2 regions of the Rhizobium sp. NFR12 genome follow, and region 1 is predicted to be linked to the other one. Evidence: riboswitches for the same ligand, from Rfam matches in the RefSeq annotation. Region 1 holds a riboswitch; the other holds the start of a gene.

What was found. Region 1 has a riboswitch for cobalamin ahead of BLW69_RS21835 (DUF1636 family protein). Riboswitches for the same ligand answer to the same signal wherever they lie in the genome.
Region 2: it holds a riboswitch for cobalamin, as region 1 does, so the genes downstream of both, BLW69_RS03830 (ABC transporter substrate-binding protein) here and BLW69_RS21835 (DUF1636 family protein) in region 1, are expected to answer to the same signal.

What each region holds. Positions count from the first base shown of each region.
Region 1 is NZ_FNWM01000008.1:16,340-19,747, forward strand. Features, by position in the region: gene cobO (cob(I)yrinic acid a,c-diamide adenosyltransferase) at 1-244, opposite strand, end outside; gene BLW69_RS21825 (CbtA family protein) at 241-1,011, opposite strand; gene BLW69_RS21830 (CbtB domain-containing protein) at 1,026-1,202, opposite strand; cobalamin riboswitch at 1,239-1,440, opposite strand; cobalamin riboswitch at 1,499-1,725, shown strand; gene BLW69_RS21835 (DUF1636 family protein) at 1,830-2,255, shown strand; gene cobW (cobalamin biosynthesis protein CobW) at 2,252-3,289, shown strand; gene cobN (cobaltochelatase subunit CobN) at 3,311-3,408, shown strand, end outside.
Region 2 is NZ_FNWM01000001.1:800,860-804,267, reverse strand. Features, by position in the region: gene BLW69_RS03835 (FecCD family ABC transporter permease) at 1-381, opposite strand, end outside; gene BLW69_RS03830 (ABC transporter substrate-binding protein) at 462-1,469, opposite strand; cobalamin riboswitch at 1,599-1,794, opposite strand; gene ftsZ (cell division protein FtsZ) at 2,088-3,083, shown strand; gene BLW69_RS03820 (GcvT family protein) at 3,159-3,408, opposite strand, start outside.

The DNA of each region.
Region 1 (3,408 bases):
CCGGCTGTTCGCCGGTCGACCAAGCGCCCTTGATGAACTGCACGATCCCGACGCGGCGGTTGTGCCCGAGCGTGCGCAGCGCCAGCCCGAAGGCCGCCGTCGACTTGCCCTTGCCGGAGCCCGTATGAACCATGAGAAGCCCCTTCTCGACGGTCTTCTCCGCGACTTCGGCATCCTGAACCGCCTTGCGGTTCTCCATCTTGGCGCGGTGACGCTGCTCGGTGGTCTGATCGATTTCCTTCAACGGACTGCAAGCTCCTTGGACGTGGTCGAGATTTCCTCACCGGCACGAAAACGCTCGCGAATGACGCCGGAAAGCGCCCCGAGAACGGCCCAGAACACCAGGTTCGTCGCGTAGACGGCATTGACGAACCGCGCATGCAGGTCGAGCGGCACCGCGGTGTCATGGGTCGGCGGCAGCGGTGCACCGATGATATGCGGAGCAACCAGCAGGACGACCGCCAGAGCCGCAAGAAGGGCGGAACGGGTGTAAGCAAGCAGGCCGAGTGCCAGGGCAGTGCAGACGGCCGTCGCAATCCACCAGATCTGGCGCGGTCCGAGTTCGGCGACGGGCATACCCGGAAGTTCCGGCGGCAGACCGAGGCCGGGTGCGAGGCTGACGGTGAGGAAGCCGGCAATGCCGAACATCAACCCGCCACGCCATCCGCCAAACCCGCCGAGTGCTTCGGCAATGGCGATGGCAACCAGCGCAAAACCGATGGCCGACAGTGCATTGGCGGCAGCCGTGTAGGCAAAGCGCTCGATCCCGTTGGCAGGAGACCATGCCTCTTCGGAGTGATCATGCTCGGCGGCGGCTGTTGCTGCGGTGCCTGCGGCAGGATCCGGAGCCGCAGTATGGCTATGTCCAGCACCGTTGCTGTCGACATGTTCATACGTCTCTGCCGCGATGATAAGCGGCACGACCGAAAAGCTTTGCATCACAGTCATCAGGAGCCCGGACAAAAGCCCTGCGATCACCGCCGTGAGGACGATGTTACGAAACAGCGACATTGGGAAAATTCCTCTTAGTGGCAGGGAAAGGCCAGCGAGTGGCGCGTATCGTGGGCCGCATTGTGCACGGCCTCGATATGCGAGAAGCCGACAAAGCCGACGATGAACAGGCCGAGTATGGCCGTCATGCCGAGAGGAATGATTTTCGATGCGGAAACGCTGGCTGCACGGGCAGCAGAGTTCGTAACCATGGACGTCGTCTTTCTGCCCTCCACCCGAGGACTTTCACTGTGCCTATCGTCTCCGGCAGGTCTCCTGGCTCGCGGATCGAACGCCTCTGACCCGCCTTCCCGGATGTCTCCAGTGGCATATCGGGCAGAGACTTTCCGCTTACAGTTGCGGGGGCAGCCGCGGGTTTGACGCCAAGATGTCGTCGCACCGCATTCCCTTCGATGAGCCCTCTCGGGCACCAAAGACGTGATCACTATAGACGGTTTCCCCAGACGGGCAATCGGCTTTGCAACATTGACACTGCCCTGCGACAAGGCTTAGGTGACTGCGATACGGTCCCTTGCCGGCAACGGTAGGGGCTAAGAGAGAATGCGGTGCGAACCCGGGATCGTCTTTAAGATTCCATGGTTCAATGCCGCGGCTGCCCCCGCAACTGTAAGCGGCGAGCCATCCTGCCACTATGGCCACTGGAGAAATCCGGGAAGGCAGGCGGATGGTGACGACCCGCGAGCCAGGAGACCTGCCGTTCGAAAACGTGCCTTTCCGGGCGGGGTGCTCCGGAAAAGCTTCTTTCACTCTGCAGGATAGGCTTGCCTTCCTGTCGTGCACCCCGATGTTATTGACTTGGGCGGTAGTGCGACACGATGGTGATTGACGAACGAAAAGACGAGCGCGACGCGGCCGCAGACGGCCTTGCCGGCGAGCCGGATGTGACGATTTTCGTCTGCACCAATTGTCGCGAGGCATCCGATAGCCAGGCGCGCCCGGGCATCCCCCTGATGGACGCCCTCCGCAAAGCTGCCGCCGGCAAACCGCTCTCCATCAAACCCGTCACCTGCCTTGCCAACTGCGAAAAAGGCCCAAGTGCTGCCTTCAACCATCGCTCCGGCTGGTCCTATGTCTTTGGTCATCTGTCGCTCGACACAGTCGAGGACATCGTGATCGGCGCGATGATGCTGGCTGACGACGAGCGCGGTCTACTTCCCCTTCGCGGCCGCCCCATGTGCCTTCGCGGCAAGGGCATGACAGCCCGCATTCCACCATTCCAGCACCACGAGGACCTGCCTTCATGAGCGTTTCATTCGACCGCGTTCCCTGCACCGTGATCACCGGGTTTCTCGGTGCCGGCAAGACGACGCTGATCCGTCACCTGATCGAAAACCTCAAGGGCAAGCGCATCGCGATCATCGTCAACGAGTTCGGCGATGTCGGCATCGATGGCGACGTGTTGAAGAGCTGCGGCATCGAAAGCTGCCCAGATGATAACATTATCGAACTTGCCAACGGCTGCATCTGCTGCACCGTCGCCGACGATTTCGTTCCGGCGATCGACCAGATCCTGGCCCGCGAACCGCGCGTCGATCATATCCTGATCGAAACCTCCGGCCTTGCCCTGCCGAAGCCGCTCGTCCAGGCCTTCCAGTGGCCGGATGTGAAGGCCCGCGTCACCGTGGATGCCGTCATTGCGGTGGTGGACGGTCTAGCGCTTGCGCAAGGTCGCGTTGCCGACGATCACGAAGCGCTGGAAGCGCAGCGCAGCCAGGACAGCTCGATCGACCACGACGATCCGGTCGAGGAAGTGTTCGAGGACCAGATCGCCTGCGCCGACATGATCGTGCTGACCAAGACGGACCTTCTCGACCAGGCATCGCTTGCCGCCGCCAAGGGCCGCGTCCAGGCGCATCTGCCGCGCGCGGTCAAGATCGTGCCCGCCGCAAACGGCGCCGTCGATCCGAGCGTGCTGATCGGTCTCGGCCTTGCCGTCGAGGACGATATCGAGAACCGCAAGACCCATCACGATGACGAGCTTGATCACGATCACGACGATTTCGACAGTTTCGTCATCGATATTCCAGCCGTTGCCGATGCGGACGAGCTCGCCGCCCGCATTTCCGCCACGGCGGAAGCGGAAAACGTGCTGCGCATCAAGGGTTTTGTCGACGTCGCGAACAAGCCGATGCGCCTTCAGGTGCAGGCGGTCGGTTCGCGCGTGAACCACTATTTCGACCGCGCCTGGGGTGCCGGCGAGACCCGCCAGAGCCGGCTCGTCGTGATCGGCGAAAAGGGCATGGACCGGGCAGCGATCGAAAAGATGCTGGCGGCATAAGAGGGCTGTAGAAGGAAAAGGATGCATATTCTCGCCACCACCTCGTCGTCGCTCGACGACCTGATCGAGCCGGTCGACCTCAACCAGTCGCCGGCGGATGTGGTGGTGCTGTCTTTTTC
Region 2 (3,408 bases), on a different contig from region 1:
CGCGCCCGCGCCAAACCCGAGCAGCATGACGCTGACCGCACCGGTCGATGCTCCAGCCGAAATGCCGAGAACATACGGTTCGGCCAGCGAGTTCCGCAGCAGCGACTGCAGGATCGCCCCCGACAGCGCCAGCCCGGCGCCGCAAAATGCCGCGACAAGTGAGCGCGACAGGCGATAATCCCAGATCACCGCTTCCTGAATGCGCGGCAAGGCCACGGCCGTAAAGCCGAGCCGGTTTGTCACCGCAGCGATCGTCGTCTCCATGGGAATGGTCATTTCGCCGATCGCCACGCCGGCAACGATGGCGACGAGAAGCGCGGCGAGAACGAGGAACACGCCCGCGGCACCCAGTACCCAGCGTCCAGTGCAGGATCGCCTCACGTTAGACGCCCGAACTGATCGGGTGCAGCCGCCATCTCGTCGAAATCAGCAATAGGGAAAGACGTCATCACCCGCCGCGCCTAATTCGCGAGGCCGAAGGACTGGATGCCCCGGGCGAGTGTCTCGATGCCCTCGATCGTGCGGATCGTTGGGTTCATTGACTGCGCGTCCATCATCACGAAACGCTTCTTTCTCACCGCATCCAGCTGGCTGACAACAGGATCGGTTTCGAGGAACTTGATCTTCACAGCCGGATCATCCGCGGCATAGCGGCGACGGTCCATGGTGGCGATGACGATGACGGAGGGGTTGGCCTCAGCAATCGTTTCCCAGCCAACCAGCGGCCATTCTTCTTCCGTCGTCACCACATTGCGGGCACCGATCGTGTTGAGAATATAGGCCGGTGCGCTGTTCTTGCCGGCGATAAAGGCATCGCCCTTGGTTTCCTTGCTGGAATACCAGAAGACGATCGGCAGGTTCTTTAGCTCAACACCCTTGATCGATGCCACGGCCGCGGCTTCGCGTCGTTTCAGGTCTTCGATCAGGGCCGTACCCCTGTCCTCGACGTCGAAGATCTTCGAGAGCTCGGTAATCTCGCGGTAGATCAGGTCCATCTTGAACAGTTCGTTGCGAACGCCGTCCCCGCCATCGACATTGGTCTTGGCGACGCAATCGGCGGGCGAGACATAGGTGTTGATGCCGAGATCGGAAAACTGCTCGCGCTTGCCGACGGACCCCATCGGCCCGACATGCCACTCGAACTCGGCAGCAACCAGATCCGGTTCGAGACTGACGACCGATTCAAAGCTCGGGTCGTTGTCGGCAAGCCGTTTGATCTTCGCATCAACTCCGGCATAGGGCAAAAGCACCGGCCCGACCCAGACGGCAGTGCCCGCCACCTTGTCGGCCAACCCGAGCGAATAAAGCACTTCGGTCATGCCCTGACCGATCGAGACGATCTTCTGGGGCGCGTTCTCGAACGTGACGGAGCGACCGCAATTCTCGATCGTCAGCGGGTAGCTGGTCGGTGCGGCAAAGGCGAATGTGGGAAGTGCCGCAACTAAGGCGGCGATAAGCCCTGATTTCATGTCCTGTCCTTTAATGATCGGAAAAAAGGGCAGGACGACTTGAAGCCGCATCGCGGCTCGACGTCAAAATGGCGCACGAGCGCATTGCTTGCGACATAATCATCTCCCTGCCGGAACCCCTCGTCCGGTGTTGGTTGTCCATGCCACGGCAGGTCTCCTGACTTGCGGCTCGAACGCCTTCCATCGCCTTCCCGATCGGATGATCAGTGGTATCGATGGCTGGCTCGCCGCTTACAGTTGCGAGGGCAGTCGCGGACTTGGCCCGAAAGCCTCACCGCATTCCCTTTTCATCTGCGATTGCAGAACCGTAGCGCCCCAACTGATAGGGAACACGCCGGTGCTTGTCCAGAGCGATCCCCGCGCGATCTCTGCCGTTGCCTAGTGTAATAGTATAACATACCAATTTACGCAACGGTCTATTTTGGATTGGTCACGACCTTCGTGAGGCGCTCAATTCAGGGATGCTGTACATTAAATTGCGATGACATCGCCCTCACCCTACTCCTGCCTCTTTGGCCTGACAGCGCTCTGGTCTATGACCTTGCGGACAGATAGCCTGCGGGGCGATTCGCCGTCCTTCTGGTATGGGACGACCGGAAGGAGCTGAAGGAGACGAAGATGACGGATATTAAGAGCGGCTTGACCGAATTGAAACCGCAGATAACCGTGATCGGTGTCGGAGGCGGTGGCGGTAACGCGATCAACAACATGATCACGGAAAATCTCCACGGCGTGGAATTCATCGCCGCCAATACGGATGCCCAGGTTCTGGCGACATCCAAGGCGTCGCGCCGCATCCAGCTGGGTGCGCAGGTGACCGAAGGTCTCGGTGCTGGCTCGCTGCCGGATATCGGCCGCGCGGCCGCCGAAGAATCGATCGACGAGATCATGGATCATCTCGCCGGCTCGCACATGTGTTTCGTCACCGCCGGCATGGGTGGTGGAACCGGAACCGGTGCCGCGCCAGCGATTGCACGCGCAGCGCGCTCTGCCGGCATCCTGACGGTTGCGGTCGTCACAAAACCCTTCTCGTTCGAAGGGCATCGCCGCATGAAGACGGCCAACGAGGGTATCGAAGCCCTGCGTGAAGCCGCCGATACGGTCATCGTCATTCCGAACCAGAACCTGTTTCGCATTGCCGACGCCAAGACCAGCTTCGCCGACGCCTTCATGATCGCGGACCGCGTGCTTTTTTCGGGCGTCAGCTGCATCACCGACCTGATCGTCAAGGAAGGCCTGATCAACCTCGACTTCGCCGACGTGAAATCGGTGATGAAGGGCATGGGTCGTGCGATGATGGGAACCGGCGAGGCATCCGGCGATGGCCGCGCGCTGATCGCCGCCGAAGCCGCAATCGCCAATCCGCTGCTCGACGACATCTCGATGAAGGGCGCCAAGGGCGTGCTCATCTCGATCTCAGGCGGTACCGACATGACACTGTTCGAAGTCGACGAAGCTGCGAGCCGCATCCGTGACGAAGTCGAAGCCGAGGCCGACATCGTCGTCGGCGCGATCTTCGACAAGAACCTCGACGGCAAGTTCCGCGTTTCGGTCGTCGCAACCGGCCTCAACGGCAACCAGCAGGGCTCTTCGTCCCCGACTGCGCAGTACTAAGACCAGTCTCAGCCAATAAAAAAAGCGCTCCGTGGACATCCGCGGAGCGTTTTTTGTTTGTCGGATCCGAAGAAATCAGCTTCTCGGCTTAAGGTTCTCAGGATCGTAGAGCGGCTTGTAACCGACCGCTGCGACTTCCACCGGGAAGGCCTCGTTGAAATAATCCACCGTCAGTTTCCGGCCGACCTGGCAATGCGACCAGGGCAGATAGGCGAGCGCGATGTTCTTGCCGATCGTCGGGCCGTAGGCGATCGAGGTCGTATAGGAACGCCGTCCAAGGTCGTCGATCAGAACCTCGCCCGTGTCAGGATCCATCACCGGCAGC